Regions from separate parts of the Bacillus sp. FSL W7-1360 genome, predicted to be linked through region 3. Evidence: riboswitches for the same ligand, from Rfam matches in the RefSeq annotation. Region 3 holds a riboswitch; each other region holds the start of a gene.
The links. Region 3 has a riboswitch for thiamine pyrophosphate ahead of NSQ26_RS05115 (ECF transporter S component). Riboswitches for the same ligand answer to the same signal wherever they lie in the genome.
Positions count from the first base shown of each region.

Region 1 (5,711 bases), 390 kb from region 3:
TCATGGACAAGGCGGGCACGCGGCTTACCCGCATAAAGCAAATGACATGGTCGTCGCTGCTGCTCATTTTGTGACGCAATTACAAACAATTGTCGCGCGAAACATTGACCCACTCTCTAGCGCTGTTGTTACGATTGGCGTCATTCAAGGTGGAACGAAGCAAAATGTCATTGCCGAGACCGCGCGGATCGAGGGGACGATCCGCACACTATCAGAAGAGGCAATGGAGACGGTGAAAGCGCGGATTGAAGCATTGACAAAAGGTGTGGAAGCGGCTTTCGAATGCAAAATGATGATTGATTATGGGGCCAATTATTGCGGCGTGCACAATGATGCAACACTCGTGAGTGATTTTCGCTCCTTTACCGAATCGGCAGCGCAGATGACGTATCACGAGGCAACTGAAGCAATGACGGGTGAAGATTTTGGCTACTTTTTAAATGAAATACCAGGTTTGATGTTTTGGCTCGGCGTCGATAGCCCGTACGGTTTACATGATGTGCGACTTGCGCCAAAAGAAGAGGCGATTGAGGTGGCGATTCGGCATATGACGGGGTTCTTGGAATTGAGAGGGAAGTGAGCAGGGGGCTGTTAGAGCAGCTCCTTGAAATTTCTGTTTTCAGTATTAACTAGATGAGAAAATTTCATTAATTACTGTTGACACGGTCGTTTATATTAATTTATCATGATGATGAAGACGTGGTGTGTTGTTTATATTTTGGTTTCGGATCATATGGTAGCGCTTTCAATATTAAGCATCCCAATGCTGGGAGGAGCATATGTTTTGTAAATTGGAGATGAATCAAAAAGTACGAATTCATGCGGGTATTTTACTAGAATCATATCCAGGTCAAACCTATGCTACTATATTGAAATCATTGACGACGATGACGAGTCTTATATTGCGGTGTGTGGAATGAAACTGCGAAATCTATTTCCCTTTCATCCGCCGCTCATTATGTTATAATAAACCTATCAACAACTAGGGGAGCCCACCTTACTGGGGCTGAGATGGAAACGAATTGGTTTCTAAACCCTTTGGACCTGATCTGGATCATACCAGCGTGGGGAAGTTTACATCATGTCTACATCATCTACAAGCTCGTGTTTATCTAGCTTGTGATGTGATAAATAGACGTGTCTTCTTACATGAGTCGGGGTCCGTTTCTAGGATTGCGGCTTTTTATTGATGTTTTTTACCTCGTGGTGGTACTAGGTCTCGTCCTTTTATTTTTAGTCTAAAAGGGGAGATGTGTTGTATGAAACAAACACCAGCTGTAACGAATGACATGTTGTCAATTATGAAAAATTTTTCGGGGAGCAAGAAAGTGTATGTGGAAGGGTCGCGACCGGATATCCAAGTGCCAATGCGTGAAATTGAATTGAGTCCAACGACAGGTTCATTTGGCGACGAAGAAAATGATCCTGTTCGTGTGTATGACACAAGTGGCCCGTATACTGATCCGGAGTATGATGTGGATGTCGAGAAAGGTTTACCGGCATTAAGGCGTTCGTGGATTTTGGAGCGTGATGATGTGGAGGCGTATGAAGGACGAGGGGTCAAACCAGAAGATAATGGCTTTGGTGCACAAAAACCTGTAGAGCCCGCGGCATTTGCTGGATTGAAGCGGAAGCCATTGCGGGCGAAAAAAGGGAAGAATGTCACACAGCTCCATTATGCGCGGCACGGGATCATTACACCGGAAATGGAGTTCATTGCGATTCGCGAAAATATGGATCCTGCTTTTGTGCGTGATGAGGTTGCAGCAGGACGGGCGATAATCCCGTCCAATATCAATCATCCTGAATCGGAACCGATGATTATTGGCCGCAATTTTCATGTGAAAATCAATGCAAATATTGGTAACTCAGCGGTCACGTCGTCGATTGCTGAAGAAGTAGAAAAGATGACGTGGGCAACGCGTTGGGGTGCCGACACGATGATGGATTTGTCAACTGGAAAAAACATTCATACAACACGAGAATGGATCATTCGTAATTCCGCGGTACCGGTTGGCACAGTGCCAATTTATCAAGCGTTAGAGAAAGTAAATGGTGTTGCGGAAGACTTAACATGGGAAGTGTATCGGGACACGCTAATTGAGCAAGCAGAGCAAGGGGTCGATTATTTCACGATTCATGCGGGTGTATTGTTGCGTTATGTGCCGCTGACAGCAAAGCGATTGACAGGTATTGTGTCACGTGGTGGTTCAATTATGGCGCAATGGTGTTTGTATCATCACCAGGAAAGCTTTTTGTATACGCACTTTGAAGAGATTTGCGAGATTATGAAGCAATACGATATTGCTTTTTCGTTGGGGGATGGGCTGCGTCCAGGTTCGATTGCCGATGCGAACGACGAAGCGCAGTTTGCCGAGCTTGAAACGTTAGGGGAATTAACAAAGATTGCATGGGAACATGACGTACAAGTCATGATTGAAGGACCGGGGCATGTGCCGATGCACTTAATCAAGGAAAATATGGACAAGCAGCTAGAAATTTGCCAAGAAGCGCCGTTTTATACGCTCGGACCGCTTACGACTGATATTGCACCGGGGTACGATCATATTACATCAGCAATTGGTGCGGCAATGATCGGCTGGTATGGTACGGCGATGCTTTGTTATGTGACACCGAAGGAGCATTTAGGCTTGCCGAATAAAGATGATGTGCGTGAAGGCGTTATTACGTATAAAATTGCGGCACATGCGGCGGATTTAGCGAAAGGACATCCCGGTGCAGCAAAGAGGGATCATGCGTTATCAAAAGCACGGTTTGAATTCCGCTGGCGTGATCAATTTCGTTTGTCGCTTGATCCAGAGCGCGCAGAGTCGTTTCATGATGAAACATTGCCAGCAGAAGGGGCAAAAACGGCGCATTTTTGCTCGATGTGTGGACCGAAATTCTGTAGTATGCGTATCTCGCAAGATATTCGTAACTACGCGCGTGAGCATAAGTTGGACACGAAAGAAGCCATTGCACAAGGAATGGCGGAAAAGGCAGAGCAATTTAAACAGGCAGGTGGAAAAGTTTATATTAAGGAGTAGGAAAATAAAAACTGTCGGGGCAATAGAAGTGCGACAAAAAAAGACATGAATAGTAACGGGATGAAAGAAGCCGGAATATGAGTGGACTCAAGGAAAGCATATATATGCTTTCCTTGAGTCTGATTCCTCACAACTAAATTCTGCAGATAGAAGTATGCATATGTCTAGCGATTCTCATTTGGTTTTTGATATAATGAAAGGTGTAGGCAATGAAATATTAGAATTAGTTTAAACTAATTCTAATATAATATTGACTATAAATTAGAAACCTTATATAATGAGGGTGTACCATCATTGAAGGGAGAAATTTGACGATGACAGAAAAGCGTATGGTTGCAAAGCAAGCACCTCGATTTGAAATGGAGGCTGTTCTGCCAAATAAAGAGTTTGGTAAAGTAAGCCTCGAAGAAAATATGAAAAACGATAAGTGGACAGTGCTCTACTTTTATCCGATGGATTTCACGTTTGTATGTCCAACAGAAATTACGTCATTAAGTGACCGTTACGATGAGTTTGAGGATCTTGATGCGGAAGTGATCGGTGTTTCTACAGACACAGTTCATACGCATAAGGCTTGGATCAACACACCGCGTGATGCCAATGGTCTTGGTGAGTTGAAGTACCCACTGGCAGCGGACACAAATCATGCAGTTTCGCGCGAGTACGGTGTACTCATTGAAGAACAAGGAATTGCTCTTCGCGGTCTGTTCATTATTAGTCCTGAAGGTGAATTAATGTATGCTGTTGTGAATCATAACAACATTGGCCGTGACGTAGATGAAACGTTACGAGTGCTTCAAGCATTGCAAACAGGCGGTTTATGCCCGGCAAACTGGAAGCCTGGACAAGCAACGCTATAAATTGTATGTTTAAAGAGGGCTAACGTGAAATGTCGTTAGTCCTCTCACTTTCATTTGATAAGGGGGAAAAGACATGCCGTTAAAATTACGGTCACCGATGCCAGAACTAACAGGTGCAACGACTTGGTTAAATGGAGAAGTGAAGAGGGAAGACCTTGTCGGTAATAAACCAACATTGATTCACTTTTGGTCCATTAGTTGCGGATTGTGTAAAGAAGCAATGCCCGATGTCAATAATTTTCGCGATGAGTACAGTGACAAATTGCATGTTGTTGCAGTGCACATGCCTCGGTCTGAAAAAGATTTGGATCTTGATGAAGTGAAGCGTGTGGCTGCCGAACATGATATTACGCAGCCTATTTTTGTGGATAATGACCATAAATTGACCGATGCATTGGAGAATGAGTACGTTCCTGCATATTATGTTTTTGACCGCGAAGGGCAACTACGTCATTTTCAAGCAGGCGGTGGAGGCATGAAGATGCTGACAAAACGTGTCAATCGTGTTTTAGGTGTGAAAGAAGACAAGTAAATACTTGGAATGTACGTAAATCCTTTTGTCCTCTTTGCGGTTGGAGGAAATGATGAGACGACCGTTTGTTGTCATTGGGTTGGGTAGGTTTGGTGGAAGTGTAACACAAGAATTAATGAGGCAAGGAGCGGAAGTTTTAGCGATTGACCGAGATGATGCTAAAATTGAAGCATTTCGTGAGCATGTTACGTCTTCAGTTGTAGCTGATGCAACGGATGAGAAAGTACTGAAGGAATTAGGTGTTCACGAGTATACGCATGTGATTGTTGCGATTGGTAATGACATCGAAGCGAGTATTTTGACAACGTTGTTACTGAGCGAGTTGGGTGTTCCTGATATTTCTGTTAAAGCACAAAATGACTATCATGCAAGAGTGCTAACGAAAATAGGAGCTGACCGCGTTTTACATCCAGAGCGTGACATGGGTACACGTCTTGCTCATAATTTAATGTCAAAGAACATCATTGATTATGCTGAACTCTCAGGACAGCTTAGTGTCATGGAAATGACAGTCGATGAACACAAATGCGGAGGCACAATTGGCGCATTGGAACTACGGAGAAAGTACCATTGCGCCGTTGTAGCTGTGTGTCGTAATGGGACATTTTTTCCTTCACCACCGATGACAGAAGTTATCAAAAAAGGTGACATCCTGGTTGTCCTCGGTCTAACAAAAGATGTCTATCAGTTAGAACAAGCAATCGCACATAAAAAAGAAGGCTAACTATCGCCTTCTTTTTTATGTGTTTATACTTCCATAATGATAGGTAAAATCATTGGTTTTCGTTTGGTCCGTTCGTACAAGAAAGGACCAAGTAGGTCAGATATCTCTTGTTTAATCTCAGCCCATTGAGAAGTTCTTTGCTTCATGACCTGTTGTAAATGTTTCGCGAGTAATTTTTGCGCTTCATGAATCAGATCACCTGATTCACGCATGTATACAAAGCCGCGAGAAATAATGTCTGGTCCAGACATTATTTTAAATGCTTTCATGTTCAGGTTGACAACGACTATGACAAGACCTTCTTCAGACAAGATGCGGCGATCACGTAAGACAATGTTGCCAATATCGCCAACACCGCTGCCATCAACATAAACAGAACCAGAAGGAATCTTACTAGAGACACTGGCTTCTTCTGGGTGTACCGCTAATACATCGCCATTATCCATTACAAAGCAGTTTTCTTCTTTGACGTCACAGTCTACGGCTAATTTGACGTGGTTTTTGAGCATACGGTATTCACCGTGAATCGGCATGAAGTACTGTGGGTT
Region 1 is NZ_CP151950.1:1,399,958-1,405,668, reverse strand. Features, by position in the region: gene NSQ26_RS07025 (N-acetyldiaminopimelate deacetylase) at 1-580, shown strand, start outside; TPP riboswitch at 975-1,088, shown strand; gene thiC (phosphomethylpyrimidine synthase ThiC) at 1,260-3,047, shown strand; gene NSQ26_RS07015 (peroxiredoxin) at 3,362-3,907, shown strand; gene NSQ26_RS07010 (TlpA disulfide reductase family protein) at 3,981-4,439, shown strand; gene NSQ26_RS07005 (potassium channel family protein) at 4,492-5,163, shown strand; gene rnjA (ribonuclease J1) at 5,187-5,711, opposite strand, start outside.
Region 1: it holds a riboswitch for thiamine pyrophosphate, as region 3 does, so the genes downstream of both, thiC (phosphomethylpyrimidine synthase ThiC) here and NSQ26_RS05115 (ECF transporter S component) in region 3, are expected to answer to the same signal.

Region 2 (5,711 bases), 370 kb from region 3:
TCTTTTACATGTCACCGGATCATCCGAAGTATACGGGAGAACGGTAAAACCTTCTTTCACAAGTACTTCTGTTGCTTTTAATGTCTCAATTGGATCTGGAAGCAATGTTCGAGTTGACGCACTAATTTCTACTTTGATCCAATCACTGAGTTCTGCTGCTCTCGCTAACCGCGCAATCCGAATCGCCTCCTCGGCGTTCGTTGCGCCTGACGTGTTGGGCAGATATTGGAATGATCCTCCTTCTAAATGCTGTAAAATCGCATCATCCTCCGGCTCATCTAAATGAATACGTCGGATTGCAAAGGTCAGCACATCTGATCCAGCTGCTTTTATTGCCTCACGCTGTACAAATGGATTCGGATAACGACCTGTCCCAATAAAAAACCGTGAAGATAACGCTACCCCACCAATGACCAACTGCTTCTGTTTCATATTTATCCCCCTCCAACAAAATGAACAAGTTCAATACGCATGCCGTCTTCAATTGTTGTATCATCCCATGACTCCCGCGCAACAATTGCACCATCTACTTCCGCAACGACATGCTCAGCAACAAGTGAAAAATGAGCCACAAGTGCGGCAACACTCGGCACGTCTAGTGTATACCCTTTTCCGTTTACAGTGATCTGCTTCATGATGTACGCGCTCCTTTTAATGCCGCTTTTAATGCGCTAGTTGCTGCCTTCACATCTTTGGCTCCTGCAATCGCACTAATGACACTAATTCTCTTCGCACCTGCAGAAACGACTTCTGCGACATTCTCGACTTTGATTCCACCGATCGCGACGAACGGAATGTTCACATGTTGCACCACTTCACGAATGTACGCCGTCGTCACCGGTGCAAAGACATCTACTTTGCTATTCGTCGGAAAAATTGGTCCGACACCAATGTAATTTGCGCCTCCTTTTTCTGCCGCAATTGCTTCAGACAGCGCATGTGTAGACACACCAATAATCTTTTCTGAACCAACAATGTGGCGCACGTCCGCTAGCGGCAAATCATTTTGCCCCACATGCACCCCATCCGCATCAACAGCGAGTGCTACATCAATATGGTCATTAATAATGAGCGGCACACCATATGCGTCTGTCACTTTTTTCAAAGCATATGCCTTTTCCAACACTTGCTGCTTACTACTCGTTTTGTCACGCAATTGAACCATGTCAACCCCACCACAAATCGCTTCTTCCATGACCTCGGCAATGTCACGGCCTGGATGAAATGCTTCCCCAGTAATCGCATACAATGAAAAATCTCTCATATTTACACGCTCCTCTCAAAGTAGAAAAGACGTGGCTACACAAATAGCCACGTCAAAAAACGTATTACGTGACTTCCCTACGCTGGCATGAACCAGATCAGGTATAAGGGTAAAAGAAACACGTTCTTATTCTCAGCCAAGCTTCTCTTGGCTCCCCTAGTCTTTCTTTATGAAGATAAAAAATCTGCCCCAGCAATGCCAGGCTCCGTCATTTCTTGTGGGTCGAGAATGACGTTTAACTCTTCTTCTGTCAGCACCCCACGCTCAATACAAACATCGCGCACAGAACGTCCGGTTTCCATTGCTTCAATCGCAATCCGCGTTGCCACTTCATAACCAACATGCGGATTAATCGCGGTCACGATACCAATGCTGCGCTCCACAAGTTCACGGCATCGTTCGACATTTGCAGTCATCCCAAAAATCGCATATTCTTTAAACACACGCATCCCGTTTTGTAGCACCGATAGTGATTGCAATAAGTTAAATACGAGCACTGGCTCCATCACATTTAACTCCAGTTGCCCTGCTTCTGACGCTAAACTAATCGTATGGTCATTGCCAATGACTTGGAACGCCAGCTGATTGACCACTTCACACATGACAGGGTTCACTTTCCCCGGCATAATCGATGAGCCTGGTTGACGTGGCGGTAAATTAATTTCATTCAACCCTGTTAATGGACCTGAGCTCATTAACCGTAAATCATTTGCTATTTTTGACAAATTGATTGCCAAAATCTTTAATGCACTTGACAGCTCTGTATATGCATCCGTATTTTGTGTCCCATCAACAAGGTCTTCTGCTGTCTTTAATGGGAAACCAGTCAGTTCTGCTAAATATGTCGCAACCTTTTCAATGTACGCAGGAGCTGCATTTAAGCCCGTACCTACCGCTGTTGCACCCATATTGATCTCATACAAATGTGCACACGCCCGCTCAATTCGCTTCACATCACGCGACAACACACGGCGATACGCACCAAATTCTTGACCGAGACGAATCGGCACCGCATCTTGCAAATGGGTTCGTCCCATCTTCAGCACGCCAGCAAATTCAATTTCTTTTTTCTTAATGGCTTCAATAAGTGCCTTTAACTCTTTTGTAAGCGCCCCAGTTAACGTTAGCGCAGCAATGTGAATTGCTGTCGGAAAAGCATCATTTGTCGATTGTGCCATATTGACATGCGTATTCGGGCTCACTTGCATGTAGTCACCTTTTACGCCACCAAGTAATTCAATCGCACGATTCGCAATGACTTCGTTGGCATTCATGTTAAAAGATGTACCCGCCCCACCTTGAATCGCATCAACGATAAAATGATCATCTAACTTCCCAGCAATCACTTCCTCGCTTGCCCGAACAATTGCATCTGCAATATTTGGACGTAATACCCCAACATCACGATTTGCTAAGGCTGCCGCTTTCTTCACATAACCAAAAGCATGAATCAACGCTGGATGAGGCGGATAACCAGTAATCGGGAAATTATCCTGCGCCCGTAGTGACTGGATGCCATAATACGCTTCTTTTGACACTTGTTTTTCACCTAGTAAATCTCGTTCAATCCGATATTCACTCATGTACGTTTTAAGCTCCTTTTATTGTTCCACTTCCTGTTTTGCGGTGTTGGACTGCGCCAGCCAAACAGCGCCATACATCCCCGCATCATTCCCAAGTGTCGCTAACTTTATTTCTGTATGTGTGGCAACTTGTGGGATGGCATATTGAGAAAAGACTTTTCGTAACGGTCCGAGCAACTGCTCCCCTGCTTTTGAGACCCCGCCACCAATAACGATTTTTTCTGGGTTTAAACTGTTCGCCAAATTCGCCAGAGCAAGTCCAAGGTAATACGTACTCTGCTCCACCACATTTAGTGCCAGTGCATCTCCTGCTTCAACCGCCTCAAAAATATGTCGTGTCGTCACCGTTTCTTTTTCCAACATACTGTTCTTCCCTGCTGCCAGTTGTTCTGTCGCTAGCCGTGCCATCCCTGTCGCTGACGATACTGTCTCTAAGCAGCCACGCTTACCACAATTACACGGCGCACCATTATCTGGCATGACCGTAATGTGACCAATTTCTCCACCTAAGCCATGCACACCATGTAAAATTTGTCCACGAGTAATTATCCCGCCACCAACACCTGTCCCTAGTGTAACAAATAATACTTCATTTGAACCATCCCCTGCACCACGCCACATCTCTCCAAGTGCTGCCAAATTTGCATCATTGTCGACAAATACTGGTACATTTAGTGCTTTTGTGAACGCTTCCTTTAGCGGATAATCACGCCAACCGAGGTTCACCGCCTGTGTCACCACACCAGTCTCCATTTCAATAAATGCTGGCGCACCAACCCCGACACCTCGTAACACCAAATTCGTTAGCTCGGCTTGCACACTTTCTGCGATCTCAGAAACAATGTAACGACCATGATGTGTGAGATTTGTTGGGATTTCCCACTTTTTTTTCATTTCACCTGCTGTCGTCATTAAAGATAGCTTTACCGTCGTTCCACCGATGTCAATTCCGACAAAAACTTGCTCACTCATGTGTTGCTTCCTCCCTCTTTACAAGGAAAAGCGCTTGCTTATAGTCTGTAGCGTTCACTAATCCATATTCATATAAAGTTCTTAATTCCATTTGTATGAGCGCAACGTCCGTTTGCTTGTCTCTTGTGTAAATGACAATACCATACTGTTTTAATAATTGCTGGACATCAAAAAATGTCTTCAAATAGTTCACCTCATACTTGAGAATGCAGAAAACAGTTGTCAGAAGCTAAGTGCAGACCCTGATCCATCTCTATTATACCAGCTTGAGAGAGGGAGGGGAATAAGACATTGGAAAACAGCAAAAAAGTCCTTACAAGGTAGGACTTTTTTAGACAATCGTCACATATATTATGACTTCGAGTCAAAAGCATCACGTAAGCCATCACCAATAAAGTTGATCGACAAGACCGTTAGTAAAATACACAATCCTGGCGGCATCCACGCTTCTGGGTTGTTTCTTAAAATACGGATGCTCTGCGCCTCTGTCAACATATTCCCCCAAGTTGGTGTAGGTTGAGGAATACCAAAGCCGATAAAACTTAAGGCAGATTCTGCCACAATTAAGCTAGCCATTAATAATGTCGCTGCGACAATAATAGGGCCAACCGCATTCGGTAAAAAGTGTTTACGAATAATACGCCAATCGGAACACCCTATGCTACGTGCACTTAAAATGTATTCTTGTTCACGAATACTTAAAAACTTCCCTCGTAAAATTCGACACATACTTGGCCACGTTGTAATCGCAATTACCATAATAAAGATGGCAACTGTAATATCTTGTAAAAGCGCGACTACAGTTAAATATAGTAATAAGAACGGAAAAATCAACATCACATCAACCAGACGCATAATTACTCCATCGATTTTTCCACCATAAAACCCTGCAATCGAACCGAGCGTCCCGCCAATTAGTAGCGTACACAACATTGCCGTAAAACCAACTGTCAATGAAATACGTGAACCATACACAAGTCGTGAAAAATTATCTCGTCCAGATCCATCAGTACCAAGCCAATTTTGACTATCCGGTGCTGCTTCGATTTTTGTCAAATTTGCAGCGGTTGGATCATGTGTCGCAATTACATCCGCAAACAATGCGACTAGTATAATAAAAGAAAGAAAAGAAATGCCCACAAGCGCCAATTTGTTTTTACAAAATCTTTGCCACGCAATCCTTGTTGGACTTAAATTTTTTTCAGTCACTACAGGGAAAGAATTTAACAATTGCTCTGTTCCTGTTTGTTGTGGTTCCATGATTTATTCACCTCAATTCAATCGAATGCGTGGATCAATGGCTGCATACGAAATATCTGCTAATAAATTACCTACTAAAATTGATAGTGCAGCGATTAAATTTATCGCCATAATGACGGGATAATCGCGATTTTGAATTGACGACATAAACAATGTACCTAACCCCGGATAGTTAAACACCGTCTCCGTAATAATTGCACCGCCTAACAATGTCCCAAACTCAAAACCAAGCAAAGTTACAATTGGAATGATTGCATTACGTAACGTATGCTTGTACAATACCGTTTTCTCACTAAGACCTTTTGCTCGTGCGGTTCGAATATAGTCACTACCCAGTACATCTAGCATTTCCGAACGCATGTAACGCATATAAGTCGCTGTTCCTGATAAACCAAGTGTTATACCAGGTAAAATTAAATGCTGGATACGGCTTATGAACGCTTCCACGCCTGTTAAATCAATTGAACCCATCGATCCTTGTGTTGGTAACCAACCGAGACTGAATGAAAACACATAAATTCCTAATAATGCTGCAAAGAAATTCGGTGTGGCTAGCCCAAGAAAAGCAAACGCTGTCCCACCATAATCAAACATAGAGTATTTATTCCGTGCTGAATACATCCCGATAGGAA
Region 2 is NZ_CP151950.1:1,380,975-1,386,685, forward strand. Features, by position in the region: gene NSQ26_RS06905 (thiazole synthase) at 1-432, opposite strand, end outside; gene thiS (sulfur carrier protein ThiS) at 435-635, opposite strand; gene thiE (thiamine phosphate synthase) at 632-1,264, opposite strand; TPP riboswitch at 1,322-1,432, opposite strand; gene aspA (aspartate ammonia-lyase) at 1,432-2,847, opposite strand; gene NSQ26_RS06925 (ROK family glucokinase) at 2,866-3,819, opposite strand; gene NSQ26_RS06930 (YqgQ family protein) at 3,812-4,003, opposite strand; gene opp4C (oligopeptide ABC transporter permease) at 4,171-5,079, opposite strand; gene NSQ26_RS06940 (ABC transporter permease) at 5,092-5,711, opposite strand, start outside.
Region 2: it holds a riboswitch for thiamine pyrophosphate, as region 3 does, so the genes downstream of both, thiE (thiamine phosphate synthase) here and NSQ26_RS05115 (ECF transporter S component) in region 3, are expected to answer to the same signal.

Region 3 (5,711 bases):
TTGAACAACAGGGAGCTCTTTAAATACGTTTGCGCAGTGGGGTGCGCGAACAATTTTTTTAAAAGGAGTGAAGGTCTTTGGGGAAATTGATATTAAAAAGGTTTGACGCCTTTTTTGTGAAATGGCTGGTAAGTGGTTTCATTGCTGTTGTGGCTTTCGTAGTGATGATTGTAATGCAAGAAGTGCACGCTGCTATACCGCTCACTCAAGGAGAAGAAGATGAACGAGTAGAGGCGTTACAGGAAGAATTAATTGCGCAAGGGTATTTAGACGGAGAAGAGACGTCTCGTTTATTTACAGAAACAATGGAAGAAGCAGTCATTGCTTATCAAGAGGACCACGGGTTAATGGTGGATGGGATTGTCGGCCCACAAACACTTGGTGCCATGACGGTTTTACGTGAAGGAAGTGAAGGAGAACTTGTTTACATGCTTCAAGAGAAATTAAGCATGTTGAATTATTACCAGGGTATGCTCGATGGTATATATGGTCCACTAACCAAATCGGCAGTGTCCTCTTTCCAGCAGGCGGAACAAATTCAAGTGGATGGGGTTGCAGGACCAGAAACGTATCGTCATTTATACGGACCGCAAGTCATCGCGGCGGCACCAGCTTCTGTTGTTACGGAACAACAGCGCAATGATCACTCACCATCAAAGGCGGCAGAGGCAAGTGAGACCATTGAACCCGCTACGAACACGGCTGTAGAAGAAACGAGGGAGAGCGAGCCAACCGAGGAGACAACATCTATTCAGATGGAAGCGACTGCCTACACAGCGTATTGCAATGGATGTTCTGGTGTGACGAGTACGGGTATTGATTTGCGGGCAAATCCAAACCAAAAAGTTGTGGCTGTTGATCCGAATGTGATTCCACTTGGGAGTCGTGTATATGTGGAAGGATACGGGGAAGCGATTGCAGGCGATACAGGCGGAGCAATTAAAGGTCACAAAATTGATTTATATATGCAAACAAAAGATGAAGCATATGCCTTTGGGAGACGAACGGTGAATGTGACAGTGTTGGAATAATAGATACAAAAAGCCAGCGTCAGATATACGGGACGCTGGCTTTTGGCTGCTGTTTTGGAGATGCCTTCGGTTCAATCGCTTTCTTGCGCCTATTCAAGGTGAATGACGCCTTAGATCGCGATAAGGGTGCAGGAGAATCACTCTTCTTTAAATTGTTCCTTTAATTCTTGCACTTTTCCAAAGATAACTGTGTGATTTTCGCAATAAAAGCGACTTCAGTACCTTCAATGAGCATGCGTTTGGCTGTTTGGGTCCGTTCTTTTACGATTCCTTCCTCGATTCCTTTCTCCCAAGCATCACGTTCAAAAAACGTTATAATATTATCAATGTCCATTTGCTCCTTATGGACGAGCTTTTGCACTTCTTCACGCATTGTTTTTTCCTCCTCCTTCGTTAGTGGCATATATGAAGCCAAAAACTTCATCTGCAATGCTCGTTGTTCTGAGGTTAGAGGGGATGTTGCATGAACTAATTTGTCAAATAGAGAAGGGGTTCCTGCTTTTTTAGACAAAAAGATCACCAGACTAAAGGATAATTCACCTTTGCGGAATTTGTCGCACGAAAAAGCGGATTTCCTGCAGGGATACATACACATCGCGTCGAATAGTGAAACAAGGAAGGAACAATTTCTTAAGTATAGGTGGTGCTCTATGCAAAAACAAGAAAGCTGGTATGAGAAAATTGTGATTGAAAATCCGGCACGTAAAATAACAGCGGATACAAAAGATTATTTACATCGCACGGGCTTGTGGGATAAGCCAAGTTTATGGACAACAGACACAATGCGTCATCTTGCGCTGTCAAGAGAAGAGGCGGGGACGATTCCTTGTTTATCGTTTGAGCAAGTCTTTTTTGCGGTAAAGTCATTTGCCCCAGAAAGAATCGTGCCGCTTATGAACGAATACGCGCTTGCGGTACAAGCAATTGGCCACATTAAAGATGCATTTGAATATGCTATTCAATACCGACAGGCGGAGTTGCTAACGCAGCTTATTGAATGGCATAAAGAAAACAAATCATTAACTGAGTGGCGTCAGGTATATCAGCTGTTGCTAGAGGTACTCCAAGAGAATATAAGCGATGAAGAAACGATTGACAAAGCCCGCGATCTCACTGGTTACGTGACAGAATCTCTTTTAAAGATGCGTTTAGAATCACTGGAAATCCGGTCTTACTTGCGACTAGGTTACTATCCTAAAACAGCTTCCCTTCGAGAAAGAATGAACAAACAGTTGAAGCATATAAAGCCAAGTTTTGCAAAAAGCGTCACGATGAGTCGAGCGGGTTTTCAAATTGCTTATGACCTCTTGTACAATCAAGGAAAAGCAAAAGAAGCAGAGCAATACTTATTAGATTGTGTACTCGACGAAGTGATGGTTGATGCTATGTGCTCTGCCTGTTATCACTTGCTGTCATATACGGCACTGTTACGTCCGAGCTATGTTTGTCTTGGCTATATGCAACGATCCATTGCTTACGCGGAGAGAGCGGGGCTGAAAGAACAGGTGCAAGTTTTGAGCTCACAGGGATATCCTTTCGTTTGCAATGTACATGGAGAACGCTTTGATTTAGCTGATGTAGATCCAGAGGAACAAGTATATCAGCATATTGTTCGCGGAAATAACGAGAAGGCGTTGCAATTAGCAGAAGAGCTTGAGCGAGATGAGAAGGGAAGTACATGTTTAATATTTTATAAAGGGATAGCATCAGGAGATGTAACCTTGTTAGCAGAAGCGATGCGGTGTTTTGCGGAAGAAAATAGAATTCATTTACTTCCGCTTGTTGAAAGAGAACTTGTGAAAGTTAGTTCACCTACAGTAAAAGGAGAGGTTTAAGATGATGAAGAGATTGTTAGGTGTTGGAATCATATTCGCTTGCTTAATCATGCAAGACTCGGATGTTGTCAAACCTCTGGGACCTCCCAATCCAGACATTCTCAGCTTGCCAGATGAAAACAACAGTCGGGCGTAGTCTGCATGATTACAGCAGAGCCGAAGCGCTAGGAATTTCTCCTAGCGCTCTTATTCATCTTCCGGTTCAATATGCACACTCGTATGATCAATGCCGTGCTTTTGAGAGAGGAGTGATTCAATTTCGTCCGCAATTTCATGGCTATCTTTTACAGTCAACGTTGATTTCACTTCAATGGTTACATCAGCGTGAATCGCGCTACCCACTTGGCGTGCTTTCATCGTCTTTAATGATTGTACATGCTCCAAATCTGCAATTGTTTTTTTGTATGCTGATAAAGAGCTGTCGTCAAATCCATCAGTGAGTGCATGCGTGGCATCACGGAAAATTGTCCAAGCGGTATAACAAATAAGTAAACCAATCACAAAAGCAGTAATAGAATCAATCCACCCTAGCCGAAAGTGGGCAGCGATGATACCGATACAAGCACCCAAACTGACGAGTGCATCGGCTTTGTTGTCCTTTGCGGCAGCCATTAGAGCTTGGCTATTGATCCGTGTCGCGAGCTTTTGGTTGTATCGGTAGACGAGTAGCATAATGATGCTACTGAAGATGGCGACCCATGCGGCAACTAAGCTTGGAGCAACAATCGCTTCGGGATTTAGTAAGCTAGAACTGGCTTCTATTAATACTTGTATGCCAATGGCCGCCATGAGCACTGCTGCGAATAATGCGGCAATATGCTCGGCGCGAAAATGACCGTATGGGTGGTCGTGATCAGGTGGTTTTTGTGAAATACGTAAACCAATTAAAACTGCAATAGAAATAATGATATCAGATGCGTTATTAAAACCGTCGGCAACGAGCGCTTGGGAAAAGAATAAATAACCGATGACAAGCTTTAATGCCGACAAAAAGATGTAGGCAATGATGCTTAACCATGCGCCCGACTCACCTTGACGTAACTCCTCATATCTTTTCATGGAAGAAGACCTCGTTTCATTCTTGTCATATATGTATCGTATCAGACGAAAATCGAGTGGGTCTATAGAAACATGTTTTTCCACTTACATGAATATGGCATAGGCAGAATAATTTTGCATAGGGGAAACTTTTTTTATTTTGACTTCATCAGTATAATCTAGAAGTAAAGGAGATATGCACTTTAGATTTGTACATACCTATGGTATGATGGATATGCGATAATTAATTAATAAAATATGTATCCGCTAGGGGGGCTTTTTGGCTGAGAAAGATGTCTATCGCATCTTGACCCTTGTGACTTGATCTAGGTAATGCTAGCGCAAGGAAGTGGAACCGTTCATAAGAATGAAATTGTGACGTTTTTCTTTCTGTTCATGCATACATAACACCGCAATGTCACAAGAATTTTTAGTACCCCTTGATGTCATCAGCAAGGGTTTTTTGTCATTTGAAAGGAGAGAGTCTTATCAATGAAGAAAAAGCAATTAACATTAACTGATATTATTGTCACAATTATGATTGCCGTTGTTTTTGCGATCGTCTATCGTTTATGGACACCGCTCTATGATATTGTTTCGGTAACGGGGTTACAACTTCACCAATTGATTTATGGAATGTGGTTTATTGCTGGACCACTTGCCATGTTAATCATTCGCAAGCCGGGGATAGCCATTTTAGCTCAAACAGCAGCGTCGGTCGGGTCATTTTTGGCGGGGTCTCCATATGGACCGCTCTCCCTACTCTTATATGGTTTCTTCCAAGGACTTGGGGCAGAATTGGCTTTTGCGATGTTCCGCTACCGTTTGTATCACATGGGTGTGGCCATTTTAGGCGCAATCGGTGCTTCAATTGCATCATTTTCTGTTGACTATTTTAATGATTATTTACTGGATTATACGACATGGAACTTATCAATTCGAGTGATCCTCCGTACGATCAGCGCCATTCTTATTGCCGGTGTGTTTGCGACAGCACTTGTTCGCGCGCTTGAAAAGACCGGTGTTGTCCAGCTCATTCGGCCCGTTTCACAAGCAGATTACGCACGATTAGAGGCGAAAAGGAAACAATGATTGTGGCTGATCCTGTGATTCAGTTAGAAAATATCGTCTTGACTTATCCTCAAAGTGATAACTTGTTGTTTGATGAACTGAGTGTAACCGTGCAAAAAGGGGAGAAAGTGCTCTTGCTCGGCCCAAGCGGGTGCGGAAAATCGACGCTTCTCCAAGTGATGGCGGGGTTGATTCCGCGGGCAGTTGAAGTGCCTTTTAAAAGTGATGTGGCCACAATTCCTGCAGAAGCAGGAATTGTGTTTCAAGATCCTGACAGCCAATTTTGTATGCCCTATGTGGATGAAGAGTTAGCGTTTGTGTTAGAGAACCGTCAAGTCGCTCGCGAAGACATGCCTGCTTACATTGCGTCCTTATTGAAGCGAGTTGGGTTAGATGTGGCGCCACATACAGCGATTTCCACGTTGTCACAAGGCATGAAACAACGACTCGCGATTGCGTCAGCACTTGCATTGGAAGCTGATGTCCTATTTTTAGATGAACCAACGGCATTGTTTGATCCTGAAGGGACCGTTGCTGTATGGGAAACGGTTAAGCAATGCACGGAAGCGCAAACGATCGTGATTGTGGAACATAAAATTACGCATATCCTCAACTTCATTACACGCATCATTTTATTTAACGCAGCCGGAGAGATCATTGCTGATGGTGCGCCGGACCGTATTTGGCAAACGTATGAAGAGGCGTTTGACGAATACGGTATTTGGCACCCGCATTC
Region 3 is NZ_CP151950.1:1,013,875-1,019,585, forward strand. Features, by position in the region: gene NSQ26_RS05090 (peptidoglycan-binding protein) at 78-1,031, shown strand; gene NSQ26_RS05095 (hypothetical protein) at 1,192-1,404, opposite strand; gene NSQ26_RS05100 (AimR family lysis-lysogeny pheromone receptor) at 1,682-2,866, shown strand; gene NSQ26_RS05105 (hypothetical protein) at 2,868-3,002, shown strand; gene NSQ26_RS05110 (cation diffusion facilitator family transporter) at 3,053-3,925, opposite strand; TPP riboswitch at 4,164-4,269, shown strand; gene NSQ26_RS05115 (ECF transporter S component) at 4,397-4,996, shown strand; gene NSQ26_RS05120 (ABC transporter ATP-binding protein) at 4,993-5,711, shown strand, end outside.